Regions from separate parts of the Ureibacillus sp. FSL K6-0165 genome, predicted to be linked through region 3. Evidence: riboswitches for the same ligand, from Rfam matches in the RefSeq annotation. Region 3 holds a riboswitch; each other region holds the start of a gene.

Region 1 (4,290 bases), 1.2 Mb from region 3:
GGTTGGATCGATTTAAGCGATGCTTATTTTTCTTATAGAGATAAAGAAAAACGACTAGAAATATTAAGCGATTCCCGTATTGGAGCTTTTGGTGCTATTAATCTAGTGCTCATTGTTCTACTGAAAATCGGCATATTTTATGAGTATTTACATCAGCGCCCAACAAACTTTTATTTATTTTTTATCATCATACCTGTCTTATGTCGATTAGCAATATTGATTTATTTCAATCTGTCAGTAAATGTGAAGGAATCTGGATTGGCAGCCTACTTTAAAAAAATTGTGAAGGCAAAATCGTTATGGATTTATATTGCGTGTTATATATTCATTATCCTCATAACAGGTTTTGTGTTAAATGAATATAAACTATTTGTTTTAACATTTAGCATGTTTGTGATGACTTGGATTTATCGGCATTGGACATATCGCCATTTTGGCGGAATGACGGGAGACTTGCTAGGTGCTTTATATGAAGGGATGGAATTGGCATTATGGGGAATGCTGTTACTGTTCATTTAATTCGGCATGAAAAAACGAAAGCGAATTTAGAGCGAAAATATATTGGATGGACGAATGAATCGATATACATACAAACAGCAAATTGTCAAGTACCGATTCATACTAAGGATGTATTTGGCAGTGACTTAAAGCGCTGCATAGAAACAGCGCAACTTTATTTCCCCGAGGCAAAATACCATCCTTTTTTTCAATTAAGGGAATTACATTTTGGAGATTTTGAAATGAAAACTTATGATGAATTAAAAGATAATCCAGCGTATCGGCAGTGGATTGATTCACCAGAGAAAGCTGCGCCACCAAATGGTGAATCTTTTGTTTCGTTTAAAGAACGGATTTTAAATTGTTTTCATCAAATCGTGAGCTGTGGTGGAGAATATGTGTTTGTCGTCCACGGTGGTGTCATTCGTGTTATCCTATCGAAATTTCAAAAAGAGAAAAGTTTTCAAGATGTTATTGCACAGCATCGGATGATTTATACCCTATGTTGGGACGATATTGAATCTTTGAAAGGGGGAAGAGAATGCAATCAGTTATTGGAGGCGCCTATAATGGTAAACGAAAATTTGTAAGTAACATGTTAAAAGAAATAGGTGCGAATCGCTGTTATTTTTATGAAGGCGAAATACCGGAAGGCCCTTTTACAAAAGATGAATACGTTATTATAGGTAGTTTTGAAAATATGATTTTGCTCGTCCCGGATTTATCGGAAGATGAAATCGTATCACAAATAATGGGGAAATTAATGAATTTAGATTATAAGACAAACCTAATTTGTATTTGTACGGATATCGGACGTGGAATAGTGCCGCTTTCAAAAGAGGATCGTCATTTGAGAGATACTTGTGGTAGATTGTATCAACAACTTTTTGAGAAAAGTGAGAAAGTCATTCGCGTTTGGTATGGTATTCCTGAGATATTAAAAGAGGAAAATTAACCAACCGTTCTTAAGTTCTACGTATCGAGTGAATGATTTTAGTAGATACTGTATCATTTACCAAATAAGCTTGTAATTAACAATACTACATGTTACAATGAAACACGAAAACACAATATATAGCATTTCGTTTATTAGGTTCTACTATATATAGTAGATTAAAAGGGAAGTCAGTGAAAATCTGACGCTGTCCCCGCAACTGTAATTGCTGACGAAAAGTTCAAATCCACTGTACAAATTTGTATGGGAAGGGAACTTGGAGGATGAAGCATAAGCCAGGAGACCTGCCTAATAAACGTGAATTGCTCATTTCTTCGGGGGCTAGGAAATGGAAGCAAGACGGTCCATTTCCTAGTACCTGACTGTTTCCATTTCAAAGCCATACCGAAAAAGGTATGGCTTTTTTATTTTCATAAAAGAATGGTAGAAAGGGAGAAGGAAATGAAATTATATTCAAAAAAAGTTTGCCCAAAATGTTTGTTGATGAAATACGAATTAAATCAACTTGGTTATGAAGGGAAATATGAAGAAATTTTGATTGATCACAATGAAGAAGCGAAAGAAAAATTATTGAATGCTGGATTCCTTTCTGTCCCTGTAATCGAAATCGATGGAGAGCTAATGGATAACATAGAAAATATAAAAAAATTCATTAGCAGGATCACACTATGATTGCTTATGCATCTCGAACGGGCAACGTGCGTTTTATCGTTCATCAATTAGAATTACCCCACATTGAAATTCGCGATGATCTTATTTTGAATGAACCCTTCTTATTGTTCACCTATACCGATGGATTAGGCGAAGTACCACGAAACGTGGAAACGTTTTTACAACATAATGTTCGTTTCTGTAAGGGTGTTATTGCAAGTGGGAACTCGAATTTCGGCCATGCTTATTTTTGCCGTTCTGCTCATTTGATTAACGAAAGGTACGGAATTCCCATTGTTCAAAAGATAGAATTACGCGGATTTCAGAAAAATTATGATGCCATAATTGATTATTATAACAGAGTAATTCAAAAGGAGATTTAGTGATGAAAAGCTATTTAACTTTGAATAATGAAATTTTGAATCACTACCACCAAACAGGAAAAATTGATTTAGAGAAAGATCGAGAGGCTACTCGTCAATATTTTATCGAACATGTTAATCAGAAAATGCGGAAGTTTTCTAGTTTGGAAGAAAAGATTCGCTTTTTCATTGAAGAAGGATATTATGAGAAAGAATTTTTACAAAAATATTCTTTCGAATTTATAAATAAAATTTTTGACATTGCGTATTCTTATCGTTTTCGATTTCAAACATTTATGAGCGCGAGCAAATTTTTTGAAAGTTACGCAATGAAAAGTCGAGATGGAAAAGAAATTTTAGAAACTTATGAGGATCGGATGAGCATTATCGCCTTATATTTAGCGAATGGTGATGAATTGTTGGCAGAAAAAGCAATTCGTGCGATGATGGAGGCTTTTCAACCAGCAACACCAACCACACTGAATAGCGGTAAAAAAGCGCGTGGGGAATTGGTAAGTTGTTTTAAATTATCCATGGATGATTCGATGAATAGCATTGCAGAAAACCTCGGTTATTGTTTAGAACTCTCAAGGCTTGGCGGAGGGGTAGGGGTAAATTTAACGGATTTAAGACCTTTGGGTGATCCGATAAAAGGTATCGCCAATCGGGCAAGCGGTGTTATGCCCGTTGCAAAATTATTAGAAAATGCCTTTTCTTATTCCAATCAATTAGGACAACGGAATGGTTCAGGTGTTGCTTATTTAAATATTTTCCACGCGGATATTGAAGAATTTATTTCTTCTAAGAAGCCGAATGCCGACGAAAAAATTCGGTTACAAACTTTATCGACTGGTGTCATTATTCCAGATATATTTTTTGAACTGATGAAAAAAGATGAAGATATCGTTCTTTTTAGTCCTTATGATATTTATCGAGAATACGGAAAAAGAATGTCTGAAATAAGCATAACGGAAATGTACCGGGAGTTGTTGAACAACCCAAATATACGAAAGTTAAAGCAAATCAATGCTAGAAAACTATATACGGAAATCAAAAAGAGCCAATTCGAATCCGGATATCCTTTTGAAATATTTGATGATAATGTAAATAAACAACATCCACTAAAAAAACTTGGAAGAGTCAAAATGTCCAACCTCTGTACTGAAATTTTACAAGTTCAACAAACGAGCATCATTAATGATCAAGATACACCAAATGAATATGGATTAGACGTATCTTGCAATCTTGGATCATTAGATATTCACCATGCGACGAAGTTTCATGATTTTGAAGAGTTAGTAGATACAGCCATGCGTTTGTTAACACAAGTGTCTTTAATGACCAATATAAAAAACGTTCCATCTGTAAAAAAAGCAAACCAGATGATGCATTCTGTCGGATTAGGTGTTATGAATTTGCACGGACATCTTGTAACTCAAAATATATTATATGGTTCAAAAGAATCAATTGAATTTATCGATTACTTTATGGAAGCATTGAACTTCTTTTCATTAAAAGCATCGATGCTACTTGCGAAAGAAAAAGGTGAAACTTTTTACGGATTTGAAATAAGCGAATATGCAAATGGTCATTATTTTGAAAAGTACGTGAATAAATTGGAAAAGGAACCTAGTGAATTGGTGAAAAAAGCTTTAGGTAATGTTCCAATCATTACAAAAGAAATGTGGAGAAAATTGAAAGAAGATATAATGAAATACGGATTATTTAATGCTTATCGGTTAGCAATCGCACCAACCGGCTCGATTTCTTACGTTCGTTCTTGCACGGCATCCATTGCACCCATTACTGAGCGAGTAGAGATAC
Region 2 (4,290 bases), 1.4 Mb from region 3:
TATTAAAGTAGATTTCCCTGCTCCATTACTACCTAACAAAGCAATTTTTTTTCCTTGATCAATTTGTAAATTTATTTTTTGTAAAGCTTCTGTTCCATCTTCATAGGTATAAGAAACTTCTTTCAATTCAAACAAAGGAGTATTCATTTTAACCAACTCTCCCAACGGTGAAATAAAAGACGATAATGAACAAATTCACTAACAACGTAAATATCCAACTACTTGTTGAAAAATGAAGTTCTCTTGAAATGACTGCTGAATAGCCATCTACACTTCTTGCATTTATCGCATTATTTAAGTCTTTCATTTCTTGAAATACCTTAATAAACAAAGCACTGATTATAAGCCCAATTGATTTGATAGAATTTAATAAAGAACTGTGACCTAACCTTGCTATTTGTGCAAGATAGATTGTCCTGCTGGAATCAAGAAATATAAATATAAATCGATACATTAATGCAATTAAATCCAATAAAGTAGTTGGTACTTTACAACACCTTAATCCATATAGAAAATCTTGAATCGTCGTAGATAAAATTAAAAAATACAAACAACTAATACTCGATAAAGCAACAACAAATAGCATCAATGCCTTTTCAACACTCGTTATCGAAATTGAAATCGTGACGGGACCAATAATAGATTGAAAAATGGCACCTTCTATAGGGTTAGTTGAAAAATTGAGTAAAATGACTAGTATACTTGAAATTAGAAATACCACTGGAATAAGCAATAACTTCAAATATAGGCGAATCGGAACTTTTCCGATTATTAAAGTAATAACTGTCATGATGCAAAATATGAATATGGATGTAAGAACATGTTGAAATACGATATTCAATATTAATGGAATAAGAGCAAATCCCATTTTTTCGATTGGGTGTTTATTTCTTAAAGGTGATTGATAAGCGAAATATTCTAACATTCTCATTTCTGTATCTCTGCATTCCCGCCCCTATTCCGGCCTCGCATATATCCTATAAAGTAACCAATGAACCCTGCACCGATTGCTCCTTGTAGTACGAATAATAAACTTTCTATTTCACCACTAGGAGGCTCCCAAATACTTGAAAACCATGGTTCATAGGATTGGTTCAGTTCTGTAATTAATCCTTCCGCTTCTCCATCTGCACCACCATATTCTGCATCTCCGTTAAAAATCAGCGGGACAATCATTAAAAAAATGATCAAAATTAATAAAAGCATATTCTTTTTTAACATCTTACTTCACCTCCTGGGGTTTCTTTAGTACTTGAAGTAACTTTAATTCTCTTTCGTTGTATTTCAATAAGAAATTCATCACCATTACTGAAATCAATCCTTCAATAATTGCTAATGGTACCTGTGTAACAGCGAATACGCCAGCAAACTTTACAAATGAAGCGAAAATTCCACCAACTTCAGATGGAAAGGCTAGTGCAAGTTGAATAGATGTAATGACATATGTACCTAAATCTGCCAATGTTGCTGCTGAGAAAACTGCTAGAGTAAAGGGCAAACCGATCCTATTGAAGCCTTTAAATACTCCATAGGCGATAAAAGGTCCAGCAATCGCCATCGAAAACGCATTGGCGCCAAGCGTTGTTAAACCTCCATGGGCTAATAATAATGATTGGAATAATAACACGATGGTACCTAAAACACTCATTACAAATGGTCCAAATAATACGGTTCCTAATCCAACACCCGTAGGATGAGAACAACTTCCCGTAACCGAAGGAATTTTTAATGCGGATAATACAAAAGTGAATGCACCCGCTAAACCTAGTAATAACTTCGTCTCAGCATTTCTCTTTACTAAACTACTCATTTTCTTTAATCCAATGATTAAAAAAGGGAATGTAAGGAGCCACCAAAATATAGCCCACTTGATTGGTAAAAAACCTTCCATGATATGCATAGCAAAAGCTGTATTAGGAATGATTAATAATACTGCTAGAAAGTAAAGTATTTTGATTGAGACTTTCATAAAATTCCTCCTAAAATGAAAATTTGAAAATAAAAAAACACTGCCAAACTAGCAGTGTCCCACAATAAGACATAATAATCCAATCATGCCTATTCGTGTACCTATCCTCGTAGGACACTACCATCCACTCCATACGGCAGGTCTCCTGGCTTAGAGTCATCGCTACAAAATCGCCTTCCCGTTTGCACAGTGGCATTTGATTTTGAGCTCCTCTTCACAGTGGCGGGACCGCACTAGATTCTCACTAGTTTCCCTTTTAAGCTAATTTTCATTAGCACCGTATAGATTATTCAGTTGTTGAAATTTAGTTGAATTGTAGCATATTGTTTGAAAAATTTCTATATCTTTCTATAAATAAGACAAAATAATTACTAAATTCATATAATATTCATTACCTTTTGATATGAAATATTGTTAGAACCAATTTGAATTTTTGGAAAAATCGAAGTACAAACTGGGATTAGCTTGTGCTTCTAATGGTACGTAATTGGAAACTTTCACAATTATAGCGGAATATTTCCGTGTTTTTTCTTAGGTCTTGATTCTTCTTTATTTTCAAGCATTTCTAATCCTTGAATTAACTTAATGCGAGTTTCTCTTGGATCGATTACATCATCAACCATTCCAAGTGAAGCAGCAACATATGGATTAGCAAATTTTTCTTTATATTCCTCAATTTTTGCTTGGCGTGTAGCTTCCGGATCTTCTGAATTTGCAATTTCGTTCGCAAAGATGATGTTAGCAGCACCAGCAGCACCCATTACGGCTATCTCTGCATTTGGCCAAGCGAATACTAAATCTGCACCAATGGCTTTTGAATTTAGCGCAACGTATGCTCCACCATATGCTTTTCGTAAAATGACTGTAATTTTTGGAACGGTTGCTTCAGAATAAGCATATAAGATTTTAGCACCGTGACGAATGATACCGCCATGTTCCTGTTTAACGCCAGGGAAGAATCCTGATACGTCTTCAAATGTAATGATTGGAATATTGAATGCATCACAAGTGCGAATGAAACGGGCAGCTTTATCGGATGAGTCAATATCAAGACCACCTGCTAAGGCCTTTGGTTGGTTACAAACTAATCCAACAGATTGTCCAGCAATACGAGCAAATCCTACAACAATGTTTTTCGCAAATTCAGAATGCACTTCCATGAAGGAACCTTCATCCACCACTTGTTCAATTACTTTACGAACATCGTAAGGACGTGTAGGTTCAATTGGAACAACGTCAATTAATTCAGGACGCCAATCGTCTCCTTCAGGGCGTGGTAATTTTGGTGCTTTTTCTTTATTACTTTGTGGTAAATAGCTTAATAATCTCTTAATTTGTTCAATCGCTTCTTCTTCAGAAGGGGCGCGGAAATGAGCGTTACCGCTAATTGTGTTATGCACTTTTGAACCGCCTAAATCTTCTGATGAAATTTTTTCTCCTGTAACCGCTTCAATTACTTTCGGACCAGTAATGAACATTTGGGATGTTTTATCCACCATTAAAATAAAGTCTGTAATTGCTGGAGAATATACAGCACCGCCAGCACATGGACCCATAATCACAGAAATTTGTGGAATAACCCCAGAATAAATCGAGTTGCGATAGAAGATGTGGCCATAACCGTCTAATGATAATACTCCTTCTTGAATACGGGCACCTCCAGAGTCATTGATGCCGATGAATGGCGCTCCATTTTTTGCAGCCAAATCCATCACTGCAGCAATTTTTTTCGCGTGCATTTCTCCTAATGCACCGCCGAATACTGTGAAATCTTGAGCAAATAAATAAACAGGACGGCCATTCACTTTACCGTATCCAGTTACAACACCGTCACCAGGGCCATTTTGTTCACCCATGCCGAAATCTGTTACTCTATGTTTTATAAATGGATTTATTTCAACGAAAGTGCCTTCATCCAGTAATAGATCAATACGTTCACGAGCTGTTAGCTTACCTTTTTCATGTTGCTTTTCAATGCGCTTGTCCCCACCGCCTAAATAAATCTCTCTTTTTCGGTCATACATTTCATCGATTTTATCTAACATATCCATGATTTCTTAACCCCTTTATCACTTTTTTTCATATAGTTCATATAAAACTCCAAAACTATCTTTTGGATGAATAAAGCATGCTTCAGCTCCCCCAGCTGCAGGTATAGGCTCTTCAGACAGAAGGCGAACTCCCTTTTCTTTTAATTCAGCCATTTTTTCTCGAATATTATCTACGCTAAAACAAATATGTTGAATTCCTTCTCCACGTTTTTGTATATGGTTATAAATCGCCCCTTCTTCACTTAAGGGTTGTAATAATTCAATATGTAC
Region 3 (4,290 bases):
TCAATATCGTAACAAGTTAAAATCGCAATCTTTCCATATTTGGTGTCAAAAATTTTTAATTCTTCTCCTTTTGCCATATTCCAAGCGCTGATTTCAACTGGCGTGATATGCAGCTTTTCTTGTCGCATAATGCGGCCTTCAGGGTCAAAGAAAAATGCGGTATTTCGTAGTTGATTGTTAACTTCTACTACATGTGTTCCGCCGATAATATGGATATTGTATTTTTTAGCTAATTTAAGAAATAAATCTTCATATTGTTCTGTATAACTAGGTAAATCATGGATTGTTTGATTTGAACCATTTTGTTTTTTGAAAGAAAGCAATTGAGTTGTTAAAAATTCTGGAAACACGATAAAATCCGAATCAAATTCCAAAGCGGTTTTAATGTAGTGTTCACATTGCATTGCAAAATCTTCGAATGATTGAATCGTGTGTAAATGATATTGAACTGCAGATACTCTTAATTTCATATGCTTCGCTCCTTTATTGCAATAATTGAAAGTCCGGATATTGCTTTCCATACTGTATTTTTTATGATGAAATGAAGTAGAAAATACTTATAATGGAAACTTTAATTTTTTGGGGGATGGCTATGTGCGGTCGATTTACGTTGTTTTGCTCGTATCATCAGTTGATTGAAGAATTTGATGTAGCAGAGGCTTTTTCCGAGGAGTTATATAAGGAAAGTTATAATATTGCTCCAAGTCAACAAATTGTAGCAATCATTAATGATGGAGATAAAAATCGTATGGGGTTCTTAAAATGGGGATTCCTTCCTTCGTGGGCAAAAGATGAAAAGATAGCATCGAAAATGATCAATGCTCGTTCTGAAACTGTCGACGAGAAACCAAGTTTTAAAAAATCATTTTATGAACGGAGATGTATTATCCCGATGGACTCCTTTTACGAATGGAAAAGGGAAGGAAATTCGAAAGTCCCAATGCGAATAAAGAGGAAAGATGACGCAGTATTTGCAGTTGCGGGATTATGGAATACATGGCGGAGTCAAGAGGGAGAAAAGATTCATACGTGTACGATCTTAACAACGAAGGCAAATGAATTAATGGCCCCAATCCATGACCGAATGCCGGTCATTTTAAATAAGGAACAGCAAAAAGAATGGTTAGACCCTCATTTAAAGGGGCGAGAGAAATTAAAATCGCTGCTTAAACCTTGCCCTTCAGAGTGGTTAACTGCCTATCCAGTATCTAATCTAGTAAATTCTCCGAAAAACAATTCGAAGGAATTAATTGAAAGAGTTTCTTTATGATAATAAAGAGGCTATCTAGATAGTCTTCTAGATAGCCTTATCTTTTAAATTGTTTGACTCCCCATGATTTTTAGCATATATTGATGGGATTCTTCTAAAGTAGTCATGGTGTTCATCATAGAACATGCGGCATCAAGAATAGGAAAAGCAAGGGCTGCTCCTGAACCTTCACCTAATCGCATATTCATATTCAACATAGGCTCTAACCCTAATACCTCGTTTACAATTTTTGCTCCAGGCTCTTCTGAAAGATGGGATGGAATAATGTAATCCTTCACTTTCGGTTCTAATTTATAAGCAATAAGTGCAGAAACTGTGGAAATAAAACCGTCCACTACTACAGGAACACGATTTGCTGCAGCACCTAGGACTACGCCTGCCATTCCCCCTAATTCCAAACCGCCAACTTTCGCTAACACATCAATTGGGTCATCTGGATTTGGCTTATTTATGTCAAGAGCTCTTCGAATGACGTCAATTTTATGTTGAAGACTATCTACCCCAGCCCCCATACCTGTTACAATAGCCGGGTCACAACCACAGAATGCTGACAGGACAGCACTACTTGGAGTGGTATTACAAATTCCCATTTCTCCAGTTGCTAAAACATTGACACCTTGTTTCACTTGTTCATTGGCAATTTCAATACCTACTTCAATCGCTTGAATCGCTTCTTGACGTGACATTGCTGGTCCCTTAGCCATATTATCCGTTCCGTATTTCACTTTTTTGACGATGACTCCAGAATCTTTTGGTAAATCTTCTTTAATGCCAATATCTACTGGAACGACTTTTGCACCTGCTGCTTTTGCAATAGCACATACTCCTGTAAAACCTTTAGCAAAGCCAATTGCCTGCATTACCGTTACAAATTGGGGGTTATTTGAAACATTTTCTTCATATACACCGTGATCCGCAGCTAATGAAATAACCGCTTTATTGGATACATCAAGCTCTAGTTTCTCAGTTATTCCAGCAAGTTGTATCGCGATTTGTTCTAATTTTCCTAAACTGCCAGGTGGTTTACAAAGAGCATCTACTCTTTCTCTTGCTTTTCCCATCACTTCTTTATTAAGTTGTTTAATGTTTTGTAATGTCGATTGCAATAGTTCCAATTGAATCTCCTCCATCGATTATTGAAATAAGAAAAGTCTGCAGTTTATTGGCATGCCAAATAAACTACAGACTTTACCATCGTACTGTATGTTTTCAAGTAATTAGGCAGGTCTCCTGGCTTAGGTTCATCGCAAATATAGGCCTTCCCAGTTTCCCAGTGGCATTTTCTATATTGCTCCCCGATACAGTGGTGGGTCCGCTAAAGATTCTCACTTTATTCCCTATTCTCCCTAAAAAGGGCACCTAATTACATAGATATACTTTTTAAAATAATCTAAAATGAAATGAAACTTTAGTCAAGTTTTTTGAAAACTTCCATTGCCTAAAAGATTATTTTAGTGGTGAAATATTAAGGAATCTATTCAGTTATAGTTGGAAATGTAAGGGTATCAACTTGACGGTTAGTATACAATTGTATACAAAAATTAAACGATGGTAATAAAGAAAAGGAGTAACAAAATGCGTGCAGCGTTAAAGCTTTCAAAATATTTAAAGCCCTATAAGCATTTTGCGATTTTAGCGCCGATACTTATGGTGTTGGAAGTAGGGATGGATTTAATTCAGCCAACAATTATGCAGAAAATAATCGATAAAGGAATTGCAACGAATGATACACAGTATATCATTATGATGTTTGCTGCGATGATTTTGTGTGCAATGATAGGTTGGCTTGGGGGTGCAGGTTGTACATATTTCAGTTCGAAAGCGGCGGTAAACTTTGCATCTGATGTTCGAGCGGATTTATATGAAACTATTACATATTTTGCGAATAGCAATAAGGACAAGTTCACTTTAGGAAAATTGATTACCAACTTAACAAATGATATCGAAATGTTGCAAAGGGCCTTAAACATGTTATTAAAAATATTCGTTCGCGGGCCTTTTATGTTTGTTGGGGCGGTCATTGTCGTATTTTTTACGGCAAGAGATTTATTTCCAGTACTATTTTTTGTGGTGCCTGTATTAATCATCAGTTTATATATTATTATTCAATTATCGATTAAGCTGTTTCGAAAGGTGCAGGAATCAATCGATCAAGTGAATACACGTGTGCAGGAGAACTTGGCGGGGATTCGCGTCATTAAAGCATTTAACCGTATGCGATATCAAATGAAGCAATTTGCAACTGTCAATCATCAATTAACGAAACGCAATATGACGGCAGATCAAGTGGTAGCTGCCTTAATGCCGATTACCCAATTTGTTGTCAACATCGGAATTGTACTTGCACTTATGCTTGGTGTCGTGAAAGTTGATGCAGGAGCTATTGAAATTGGGGTAATTGTTGCATTCATCAACTATTTGATGATGATTATGAACGGCCTTATGAGTTCCAGCAACGTACTGATTCAAATTGCGCGGGCTATACCAAGTGCAGAACGTGTCGTTGTCGTATTGGAAGAGCAGTCTGATATTACGAATATTGAAAACCCAGTGAAAAAAGAAATTCAAGGAAATGTGAAATTTGACAAGGTTAGTTTTTCTTATAACAAACACGTTGAACCGGTGTTGAAAGAGATTTCCTTTGAAGCGAAAGCCGGCAGTACAGTAGGGATTATCGGTATGACAGGCAGTGGAAAATCGACATTAATCAAATTGCTCGGTCGACTCATGGATGTCGATGAAGGAACTATTTACATTGATAACATTCCCATACAGCAATATGACATTGACATGTTAAGAAATGCTATGGCTTTTGCCCCACAAAAGGCAACATTGTTTTCAACAACGATTGAAGAAAACTTAAAGTATGGAAAAATTGACGCAACTAAAGAAGACATTCAAGAAGCGCTCTTTGCATCAAACGCCTTTGAGTTTGTGGAAAAATTGGATCATAAAGAACAACATGAATTAACGCAGGGAGCTACGAACTTATCCGGTGGGCAAAAGCAACGTTTGGCAAT

Evidence for each region. A riboswitch is a leader RNA that binds a small molecule or an ion and turns the genes downstream of it on or off. The one in region 3 is predicted to bind cobalamin.
Region 1: linked by a shared signal. The riboswitch ahead of NST00_RS09970 (glutaredoxin family protein) and the one ahead of cobT (nicotinate-nucleotide--dimethylbenzimidazole phosphoribosyltransferase) in region 3 are both predicted to bind cobalamin.
Region 2: linked by a shared signal. The riboswitch ahead of NST00_RS10880 (energy-coupling factor ABC transporter permease) and the one ahead of cobT (nicotinate-nucleotide--dimethylbenzimidazole phosphoribosyltransferase) in region 3 are both predicted to bind cobalamin.

The regions. Positions count from the first base shown of each region.
Region 1 covers NZ_JBBOQS010000001.1:1,998,980-2,003,269, forward strand. The annotation lists gene cobS (adenosylcobinamide-GDP ribazoletransferase) at 1-519, shown strand, start outside; gene NST00_RS09960 (histidine phosphatase family protein) at 492-1,088, shown strand; gene NST00_RS09965 (bifunctional adenosylcobinamide kinase/adenosylcobinamide-phosphate guanylyltransferase) at 1,040-1,453, shown strand; cobalamin riboswitch at 1,573-1,759, shown strand; gene NST00_RS09970 (glutaredoxin family protein) at 1,895-2,125, shown strand; gene nrdI (class Ib ribonucleoside-diphosphate reductase assembly flavoprotein NrdI) at 2,122-2,487, shown strand; gene nrdE (class 1b ribonucleoside-diphosphate reductase subunit alpha) at 2,490-4,290, shown strand, end outside.
Region 2 covers NZ_JBBOQS010000001.1:2,185,041-2,189,330, forward strand. The annotation lists gene NST00_RS10865 (energy-coupling factor ABC transporter ATP-binding protein) at 1-147, opposite strand, end outside; gene cbiQ (cobalt ECF transporter T component CbiQ) at 149-931, opposite strand; gene NST00_RS10875 (energy-coupling factor ABC transporter substrate-binding protein) at 928-1,221, opposite strand; gene NST00_RS10880 (energy-coupling factor ABC transporter permease) at 1,223-1,969, opposite strand; cobalamin riboswitch at 2,088-2,266, opposite strand; gene NST00_RS10885 (acyl-CoA carboxylase subunit beta) at 2,473-4,020, opposite strand; gene mce (methylmalonyl-CoA epimerase) at 4,039-4,290, opposite strand, start outside.
Region 3 covers NZ_JBBOQS010000001.1:761,903-766,192, forward strand. The annotation lists gene NST00_RS03785 (carbon-nitrogen hydrolase family protein) at 1-470, opposite strand, end outside; gene NST00_RS03790 (SOS response-associated peptidase) at 593-1,270, shown strand; gene cobT (nicotinate-nucleotide--dimethylbenzimidazole phosphoribosyltransferase) at 1,315-2,385, opposite strand; cobalamin riboswitch at 2,474-2,648, opposite strand; gene NST00_RS03800 (ABC transporter ATP-binding protein) at 2,846-4,290, shown strand, end outside.